Regions from separate parts of the Arthrobacter sp. SLBN-122 genome, predicted to be linked through region 2. Evidence: riboswitches for the same ligand, from Rfam matches in the RefSeq annotation. Region 2 holds a riboswitch; the other holds the start of a gene.
The links. Region 2 has a riboswitch for cyclic di-AMP ahead of FBY36_RS13145 (C40 family peptidase). Riboswitches for the same ligand answer to the same signal wherever they lie in the genome.

Region 1 (4,997 bases), 1.4 Mb from region 2:
GCATCGACCTGCGGCTGCACCCGCACTCCGGCGCCGGACCCGTGGCGGAAGGCCTTGAGGTCCGGCCCCTGAAGCACCGCATCGAGACGTACGGTTATCTGCTCACCGAGCCCGAAGGCCGCACCTTTCTGCCGGAACGGCTCCGGGCGGCGGGCATCGAAGGGCCCGACGTCCGCCGGCTCCAGCGGCAGGGGGTCCTGGGGACAGCCCGGATGGAGGACGTGAGCATTCCCAGGCCGGGCCAGCGGTTTGCCTTCATCATGGACACCGCACCGTGTCCCGGTGCAGAAGAATTGGCAGCGGGCACGGACCTGCTGGTCACGGAGTCCACGTTTAGTGACGACGACGCCGGCCTGGCCCGGCAATACCTGCACCTGACCGCCGGGCAGGCCGGCGAACTGGCGGCGTCTGGGAAGGCCCGGACGCTGGTGCTCACGCATTTTTCAGCACGGTACGGCAACAACGTCTCCCACCTCGCGGAGCAGGCAAGGGCCCGGGCTCCGGAAACCACGGTCATTGCCGCTGAGGACCTGCAGCGCATTGCCGTTCCCCATCGGCGGCAACAGATCCGGGAAGCGGCAGGCGAAACTACGGCGATAGGGTTAAACCATGACGGCATCAGCTGAATCCACGGTCACTTTTGACGGCCGTTTCGCACGGGAACTGGCCGAACTCGCCGTTCCCTGGCATGCCGAGGAAGCACCCAGTCCCGAGCTTCTGGTCCTGAACGACAAGCTCGCACGGGACCTGGGCCTCGATCCGCAGTACCTCCGCAGCAGCGAAGGGCTACGGCTCCTGGTGGGCAATTACATACCCGCTGGCGCCACTCCGGTGGCCCAGGCATATGCAGGGCACCAGTTCGGCGGTTACTCACCCCTGCTCGGTGACGGACGTGCGCTGCTGCTGGGGGAGGTCACGGACCAAAGCGGCCGCCTCCTGGACGTCCATCTCAAAGGCTCGGGACGCACGCCTTTCGCCCGCGCCGGGGACGGCCGTGCCGTCGTCGGGCCCATGCTCCGTGAATATGTGGTCAGTGAGGCCATGCACGCCCTGGACATTCCCACCACCCGCTCGCTCGCCGTGGTGGCAACCGGCCGGCAGGTCCGGCGCGACGGCATGCTGCCCGGTGCCGTCCTGGCACGGGTGGCAAGCAGCCACCTGCGCGTTGGCAGCTTCCAGTACGCGCGCGCCACGGAAAACCTGGACCTCCTGAAGCGGCTGGCGGACCATGCCATCAGCAGGCACTATCCGCACGCTGCCGAAGCCGAAAACCCCTACCTTGCGTTGTTCAGCTCCGTCGTCTCCGCCCAGGCAGAACTGGTGGCCCGGTGGATGCTGGTGGGATTCGTGCACGGTGTGATGAATACGGACAACATGACCATCTCAGGGGAAACCATCGATTACGGCCCGTGCGCGTTCATGGACGCGTTCAATCCCGCCGCCGTCTACAGTTCCATCGACGTCAGCGGACGCTACGCCTATGCCAACCAGCCAGTGCTTGCCGAATGGAACCTTGCCCGGCTCGCCGAGGCGATGCTGCCGCTCATCGACGAGGACCAGGAAAAGGCGGTTGCCCCGGCCGTGGAAGTGCTCGGCGGGTTCCGCGGACAGTACAGCAAGGCGTGGTCCGGCGGTATGAAACGCAAGCTGGGCCTGGGAAGCGGCGCGGAAAGCGGCGAGGACTCCTCAGCCCTGGTGGACGATGCCATCGCCATCCTGAAGGACGGCCCGGTGGACTACACCTTGTTCTTCCGTAACCTGGGCAAGGCCGCCCGGGGCGACCTCCGTCCCGTCCGCGGCATGGTCCTTGACCTGGCCGCGTTCGACGCCTGGGCGGAGCGGTGGCAGGCCATGGAACCCGATGCGGAACTGATGGACAGCGTGAACCCGGTCTACATTCCCCGGAACCACCTGGTTGAGGAAGCCCTCTCAGCTGCCACCGAAGGAAACCTCGCGCCCCTGCAGCAGCTGCTCGAGGCCATCGGTGCCCCCTTTACCGAACGTCCCGGGCTGGAACGCTACGCCGAGGGTGCCCCTGAAGAATTCGGCAACTACATGACCTTCTGCGGGACCTGACGGCTCGTGCCAGTGGGAAAACGACAGGAGGGCGGCGGCCGGGAATACCCGGCTGCCACCCTCCTGTTGTGACTGGCTTCGCTGCCGCGAAGCGCCGCGGAGACTAGGCTACGCGGACTGCGGAGTAGCCGCCGAGCCAGCTGATGGAGTGGACTTCAGTGCTGTAGCCGTTGACGCCGCCACTGACAACCTGGCCGTCGCCGGCGTAAACGCCAACGTGGCCGGAGGTGATGATCAGGTCACCGGGGGCGGGGGCGCTGACAACGGTTCCGTACTGGAAGAACTGGGTGGGGGCCAGGTCTCCGACGGACTTGCCGACGGAGCGCAGGGCCTTTTCAACCATTGCGGTGCAGTCCTGGCCCACGCCAACCTGGCTGTAAGCCGATGCCAGGATCGCAGCGCCGGTTCCCGTGCCGGTGGAGGCCAGCGGGGTGGCGGAGGCGTAGGACATGTTCATGCCGGTGTTCGCCGGTGCGGTTGCGGCCGCAGCCTGGACCGGAGCTGCGGCAGGGGCCGGAGCCGGTGCTGCGGTGTAGCCTGCGCCGGGGATCCGGATCTGGTCACCGGGGTAGATGATTGAGGACAGGCCCAGTCCGTTGGCGGACAGGACGTCGTTGAGGCTGACGCCGTAGGCGGCCGCGATGGCCCCGATGGTGTCGCCGGCTACGACGGTGTGGACGTTGCCTGCTGCGGCGGGTGCTGCTGCCGGGGCTGCAGGTGCCGAGTACGCCTGGACGCTGGTGTTCTCAGTGGTATCCGGACCGGTGACACCTGCATGGGCCGGGGCTCCGACGCCGAATGCAATGCCTGACGCTGCAGCAACTGCGAGCGCCGGGCGGCCCAGCGAGCGGGCCTGGGACTTGGCGGTTACGGCGAGGCCCTCGAGCACAATGGAGCGGGCCGGAGTCGCGCGGTGACGGGCAGTAATGGAATTTTTTGACACGTTTGATCGCCTCTCCCATGCCTGCGGGGTGAGCTGTCGGGTTCGGGCTGGAGATGCCCGGCCGGTAGCGGCTCCGCAAGCGGAGCTCTACCGACTTAACCCCAAGGCCACAAGTGGCCGTGGAAACTTGGTTCCCCCGTCCCTGCCATCTGGAAACGGTGAATCCCATGATCAGCGGCAGGGCTCGGCATACTGATGGGAATGTCCCGTCTGAGAGGGACACTCAAAGACCATAACCCGCTCTCAGGGTCATTGTCACATTTGGATAACATACGAGGTTTTCCTCTCAATTCCGCAAACGTCTTGATGTACCTCGAATCTCAGGGCTGACCCCACAAGACAGGGAAACCGGCAAATGGCGCCGAAAGGGTAACAATGCGGCTACAGGCCACTGCTTCACCGCCGCACCCGGCTGTAGGCTGCGGAACTATGCCCCTGTTCGTTACAAAACGGCCGTTCCCGCTGTTCGCGGGCCTGATGGCTGTCGCCCTTGCCGGCGCCACCGCACTGCCGGCCGCAGCAGAGGTGGGGCCGCCCGGCGGATACCCCTCCTGGGCAGAGGTGCAGCAGGCACAATCGTCCGAAGCGGCAAAGGCCGCGGAGATCACCGCGATCAACGGGCTGCTCAGCGGTCTCCAGGAGCAGTCGGAGGCGGCCGGGGATGCGGCGGTTCGGGCTGCCGCCGACCACGCTGCGGCGGATGCGGAGCTTCAGGTGGCTGCCTCGAAGTTGGAGACGGTGTCTGCGCAGGCAGCCCGCGCAGACGACCAGCTGGCCCGGTGGCGCTCGATGCCCTGGGGACCAACAGCACCCAGGGGCTCAACGTGGTCAAGCTTGTAGGGGATAAGACTGCTGCGCTGGTGAATAAGGCGGCAGCGGCAGGAAAGGTTGCCGCTGCGCTCAGGGAACAGGAACAGCTTGCCAGGAGCGAGGGGGAACTCCTGGCCGGGGAGACGAAGGTTAAATCCGAGGCCGCCCGTTCCGCCCGGGACGCATTGAACCGCCAGGTGGCCGGGGAACAGCAGCACAGTGGCGAGCTGACTGCCCAGCTTGCCACCCTGAAGGGTACGACGGCGGCCCTTGAGGGGGAGTATCGCCAAGGCCAGGCAGCGCTGGCGGCCTACGAGGCGGCCCAGGCGGCCAAGCGCGCCGCCGGGGAGGAGCAGGCCCGCCGCCAGGCAGCCGCTGCCGCCCAGCAGCCCGCCGCCCCAGCTGCCATTGGCGCTAATCCCGTCCAGGTGGATCCAACACCGGCAAATCCGGGACCGGTCGCACCCGCCAACAATCCAGCTCCTGCCGTTCCGGACGCCGCCGCCGCCACCGCCACCGCCACCGCCACCGGCGCCGGCCCTGCCAAGCCCGCCCGCCGTCGTCGTTCCTTCCGTTCCCGGTGGAGCTGTCAACGATCCGGCCGGGGCGAAAAGCTACGCGTCCGGACGCCTTGCTGCCTTCGGATGGGGCCAGGACCAATTCCTGTGCCTGGCCCGGCTGTGGACCAAGGAATCCAACTGGCTGACCACCGCCACCAACGCCTGGTCCGGAGCTTACGGGATTGCCCAGTCGCTGCCGCCGGGCAAGTATGCCAGCGCCGGCAGCGACTGGCTGACAAGCTACCGGACGCAGGTCGAATGGGGCCTTGGCTATATCCGTGACCGCTACGGTTCGCCCTGCGGGGCGTGGAACCATTCCATCGCCCTGAACTGGTACTGACTGACGCGCTAGGCTTTCCCCATGCCAGATTTCGAACGGTTCCGTCTGCTGCTCGAAGAGGAGCGGGCGCGGCGAGTGGCGCTGCTGCCGGCGCTGCGCGCAGACATCGCCGCGGCGAATTCGGCCCGCCAGGATTCGAACGTCGACGATGAACATGATCCGGAGGGCGCCACGATCGCCTTCGAACTTTCGCAGGCATCGGCGCTCCTGAAGCAAAGCTCGGCCGGCCTGGACCAGATCGAAGCGGCCCTGGCAAGGCTGGCCGGGG
Region 2 (4,997 bases):
CAGCCAGAGGCCGCCGTCGGAGGCAAAGTTCTTCTGGGGGGCAAAGTAGTAGACATCACTTTGGGCGACGTCCACGTCCAGCCCGCCGGCCGCGGACGTGGCGTCCACGAGGACCAGCGATTCCTCGTCCGCCCCGGGCACCCGCTGGACGGGGGCTGCAACACCTGTGGAGGTTTCGTTCTGCGGCCAGGCATAAACGTCCACGCCGGCCTCGGCCTGGGCTGCGGGCCGGGTTCCGGGCTCGGACTTGATGATGGAGGAGGCTTCGAGGAAGGGTGCCTTGTTGGTGGCGGCGGCAAACTTGGAACCGAACTCACCGAAGGACAGGTGCTGGGCCTTCTTCTCCACGAGGCCGAAGCTGGCAACGTCCCAGAAAGCGGTGGAGCCGCCCACGCCGAGGACCACCTCGTAGCCGTCCGGAGCCCGGAAGAACTGGCTCAGCCCTTCCCGGACCGACTTGACCAGGTTCTTGACCGGCGCCTGCCGGTGTGAGGTGCCAAGGATCGTCCTGGAAGCCGCTGCCAGCGCGTCGATCTGTTCCTGCCGGACCTTTGACGGACCGGCCCCGAACCGCCCGTCCTGGGGCAGGAGGTTGGCGGGGATCGTGATGCTGGTGTCGCTCACAGGTGCTCCAATTCGGCGGGGACGAAAGCTATGGTCCGGAAGGGCGGGCAGTGGTGGCCGGCAGGGCGCGCGGTGGCTGGGCTGCCGGCTACTCCCATTCTGCCTGAACCGCCGCCGGGGGCGGGAGCCGGGTACGTCATAGTCCGGACAGTGAGACGTGCCCGTCCCGCCCAGCCCTTGGGGCGCAGCTATTCGGACAAAGTCAAAATAGGCTAAGCTTTCCCCCGGACTATTTCGCGGGAAGAGGCGATACGGTGGGACAACGCAAGGTACTGCGCTCGAGGAGCTGAGCTGGATGACGGATCTGATCGACACTACGGAGATGTACCTCAGGACCATCCTGGAGCTTGAGGAAGAAAACATCGTTGCCCTCAGGGCCCGTATCGCCGAACGCCTGCGCCACTCGGGGCCCACCGTCTCCCAGACCATCGGCCGCATGGAGCGGGACGGGCTCGTCGTTGTCTCCGGTGACCGCCACCTGGAACTCACGGATACAGGCCGCAAGCGCGCCACGGAGGTCATGCGCAAGCACCGGCTGGCCGAACGCCTGCTGGCAGATGTCATCGGCCTGGACTGGGCCTACGTCCATGACGAAGCCTGCCGCTGGGAACACGTCATGAGCGAGCGGGTGGAGCGGCGCATCTACGAAATGCTGGGCCACCCCACCGAGTCGCCCTACGGCAATCCCATTCCCGGCCTTGCTGCGCTTGGAGGCCAGGCGGGCCGCGGCTTTGCCGACGGCGCCATCAGCCTGGTGGAAGCAATGAAGAACTACGGGCCCGCCTCGGGCGTGACCATCAGCCGTCTGGCGGAGCCAATCCAGGTGGAACCGGAACTGCTGGCCCAGTTGGATGAGGGCGGGATCCGGCCCGGTGCTGCGGTGACGCTGGAACGCGTGGGCGAGTACATTTCCGTCCGGGTCGCGGGGATCGAAGGGGCGCTGGAGCTGCCGCCCGAGGTTGCTGCCCACGTCTTCGTTGCCATCAACCAGGACTGATCGGGCACTTTCCATACCCCAGACAGGCACGTCCACGCAAAGGTAACGGAATTGTTACCTAGGGACTTAAGCCCCTATAGTGGAACCAAGCGTTGATACATAAGCGTTACCTGACCCGGAGCCGAGCTCTGCCAGCGGGCCAGGTGAACGAGTTCGTTACTGGCAGAGGCGGGGGAACCACAAGCGGCAGCGGGGGACTGCCTTGGGGTGAAGTCCGTCAGCAGCAAGCCTCTCCAGTGAAGGATTCTTCCGGGAATACCCCTGCGCAGAAGCTTGCCTACGGCGGACCGGGTCTTTGAACTCTCTGACCCGAATCCGACAGCTAACTCCGCAGGCTTCTTCCAGAGAGGAACCCTTCTTGACCATGCAGACCCCACGGGGCCGCCGACGCGCGGCCGGCCCCCCTTCGGCACCCCGGGCTGCCGAAGTCGTCGCAGCGGAGCGCCCCCGCGACCTGCATCGCGACGCGCGCCGCCGCCGGGGTCCCTTCCGGCAGATGACGGAGTTTGCCGCCGCCAGCGGCATCGGCCAAAAAGCCGGTATGGCCCTTGCCGCAACGGGCCTGGTGCTGACGGTTACGGTGCCCGCCACGAGTCCCGTCATGGCCACGGACGCCGCCGGCAGTACCCCCATGGCTGCTTCCGCCGTCAGCCCGCAGCCTCAGATTTCCGCTGATATCGGAGCCCAGGTCGACTTCAGCCGCTCCGCGGTGGTGACGCAGGCGGACCCGGACGGGAAGCTGAAGCAGCTCCTGAGCGCGCAGTCCGCCGGCTCCGTCACGCGTGCCGCTTCGGCCGGCACCCTGGCTGCACCCCTCGGGTCCCTCGCCACCGCTTCCCCCTTCGGTTACCGGGTCAGTCCCATCACCGGAGGTTCCGGAGACTTCCACAGGGGCCAGGACTTCGTGGCGCAGTGCGGCACCTCGGTCCTGGCGGCCGCAACAGGGACGGTCACCTTCGCGGGCTGGCACCCGTTCGGCGGCGGAAACCGGGTGGTCATCGACCATGGCAATGGGCTGGAAACCACCTACAACCACCTCTCGTCCTTCAGCGTCAAAGTCGGCCAGACCGTCTCCCGCGGGGATGTCGTGGCACTGAGCGGCACCACCGGCGCGTCCACCGGCTGCCACCTGCACTTCGAGGTCCAGGTCAATGGCGAAGTGGTCGATCCAATGGGCTGGCTGTAACCGAATGATTGCTCACTCTCAGATCGTCGTGACTCGTCGTGACCTGAATGTGACATTGAAACAAAACTGCTGTACCGTCTAACTCGCGTCAACTTTTCCGAAGTTGACGCTCTTGAGTGGATTGCCTAACTCTGCCACCGCTCAAGGTCCGTTCGCATTTCATCGTCTGGCAGGGGCGGGGGAACCAATTTTGGCCTTCATTTCCAGAAGGCCTTGGGGTTAAGACACAAAGCTTCCCAGGAAGCAGCGTGGCCGGGTGACTCCCATCCGAATCCGACAGCTCACCTCGCAGGCATTGGGAGAGGCTACTTCGTGTCTTCACGCCATCATTCTGCGCGCCACCGTGCGCAAACGGTTCGCACCAACCCGCTGGACGCCATGTCCAAGGCTGTCACTGCAAATGCCGGGACCGTAGGCCGCCAGGCTGCCGTTGTGGCAGCGGCTTCGGGCCTCATCCTGAGCATGGGCCTGCCCGCCACGGCAGCTGACACCACTGCCGGTGTCTCTGCCTCCACCGAGTCCGGTTCGGCCCAGACGGCACTCGCCGTCACCGCTGCCCCCACGGCCACGGTGTCCTTCGAGCGTCCGGTCGTCAAGACCACCGCCGCTCCCAAGGTTGAAGCGCTACGTACCCAGTCCACGGCAGCAGCCAACCGCGCGGCCAACACCGCCACTGCAGGCCAGGAGGCGTCCCCGGCCGCAAAGGCGGAAGAGTCCGTATCCGCTGCGGCAACCTCGGGCATTGCCGCTATCGCCTACACCGGCATCGGCCACTCCTACGTGTGGGGCGGCACCAGCCCCGTCACCGGCTGGGACTGCTCCGGTTTCGTGCAGTGGGTTTACGCCCAGGCCGGAATCAGCATCCCCCGCACCAACGCGTGGAGCATCATGACCCCCACCTCCGCACCGCAGCCGGGTGACCTGGTTGTCCAGAACGGTGGCGCGCACGTCGGCATCTACGTCGGTAACGGCATGATGATCAGCGCCCTCAACCCCTCGCAGGGCACGCTGCTCCACTCGCCCGCGGCCACCGGTTCCTCCACGTACTACCACTACAGCAAATAGTTCTTGGGCTTCACGCTCCAGGGGCTTTTTCTTTGCCCAAAGCTTCTTCGCTAAAAACCACATCCCCGTTCGGGACGCGCCGGCGTACCCCCAAGATGCCGGCGCGTCCAACACCCTTCGCCTGCCCACCTGCGGTTCGAGGGAAAACGAAAGAGAGAACTGATGACGACTCGTGCCACCGCACGGCATCGCGCCGAGGTCACCAAAACCAACTCAATCGCTGTCATTGCCAAGGCTGTCAGCGACAACGCAGGCGGCATGGGCCGCCAGGCTGCGGTCATCGCTGCCGCTTCCGGCCTGGTCCTGACCTCCGGCATCGCTGCCAACGCTGCCGACGCCAACGTCAAGCGTGATTCCGCGCCGGCCTCCGCGCTGGAAGTTGGATCCGCCGTTGACGCCCCGATTTCCGCGGCTTCCACCATCTCCATCAGCTACGAGAAGCCTGCCGTGACCACCACGCCGGCTCCCGTCGTCGAGCCTGAGCCCGAGGTCGAGGTGCAGGAAGCCGCTCCCGCTCCTGCCGCGCAGCCCGCTGCTGCCCCCAAAGTCACGGCCAAGGTTGCCACCGCCGCCGCTCCTGCCGCTCCCGCAGCCCAGGCATCCGCCAGTGGTAAGGGTGCCGCCATCCTCTCCGCCGCGTACGCACAGCTCGGCGTGATGCAGGACTGCACCATGCTGGTCACCAACTCGCTGGCCGCCGTCGGAATCCACTTCCACGACTGGCCCGCCGGCTACCTGTCCCTGGGCCGCACCGTCAGTGCAGCCGAGGCGCAGCCGGGCGACCTGATTTACTACGCTGACGGCGGCGCGGGCATGGCCCACATTGCTGTCTACGCCGGAAACGGCATGGCCGTCCACGGCGGCTACAACGGAAACCAGACGGTGGTCTTCAGCGCAAACGTTGGGTCCGGCCCCGTCTTCATCCGCGTCAACTAGGCATTCCGGCGCTGGCGTGAACGGCCGCCAGCCTCAAAATGTCCCAAAGACCCCCGCCCATGAGGTGGGGGTCTTTGGTGTTTAAGTGGGGTGCCGCCGCCGGGGCGGACGCCTCCTGACGTGTCAGCCGCTGGTTGGCTCCCGGGCGGAGATTACCTGATTCTGCATTTCTTTGTTTACTCTTGTGAT

Region 1: it holds a riboswitch for cyclic di-AMP, as region 2 does, so the genes downstream of both, FBY36_RS19475 (C40 family peptidase) here and FBY36_RS13145 (C40 family peptidase) in region 2, are expected to answer to the same signal.

Annotation. Positions count from the first base shown of each region.
Region 1 covers NZ_VFMS01000001.1:4,241,724-4,246,720, reverse strand. Annotated here, with positions in the region: gene FBY36_RS19485 (ribonuclease Z) at 1-626, shown strand, start outside; gene FBY36_RS19480 (protein adenylyltransferase SelO) at 610-2,076, shown strand; gene FBY36_RS19475 (C40 family peptidase) at 2,180-3,019, opposite strand; cyclic di-AMP (ydaO/yuaA leader) riboswitch at 3,023-3,190, opposite strand; gene FBY36_RS20945 (hypothetical protein) at 3,449-3,859, shown strand; gene FBY36_RS20940 (hypothetical protein) at 4,238-4,729, shown strand; gene FBY36_RS19465 (TraR/DksA family transcriptional regulator) at 4,751-4,997, shown strand, end outside.
Region 2 covers NZ_VFMS01000001.1:2,813,190-2,818,186, forward strand. Annotated here, with positions in the region: gene serC (phosphoserine transaminase) at 1-624, opposite strand, end outside; gene FBY36_RS13135 (metal-dependent transcriptional regulator) at 920-1,621, shown strand; cyclic di-AMP (ydaO/yuaA leader) riboswitch at 1,762-1,973, shown strand; gene FBY36_RS13140 (M23 family metallopeptidase) at 1,986-2,807, shown strand; cyclic di-AMP (ydaO/yuaA leader) riboswitch at 2,936-3,116, shown strand; gene FBY36_RS13145 (C40 family peptidase) at 3,186-3,872, shown strand; gene FBY36_RS13150 (NlpC/P60 family protein) at 4,035-4,808, shown strand.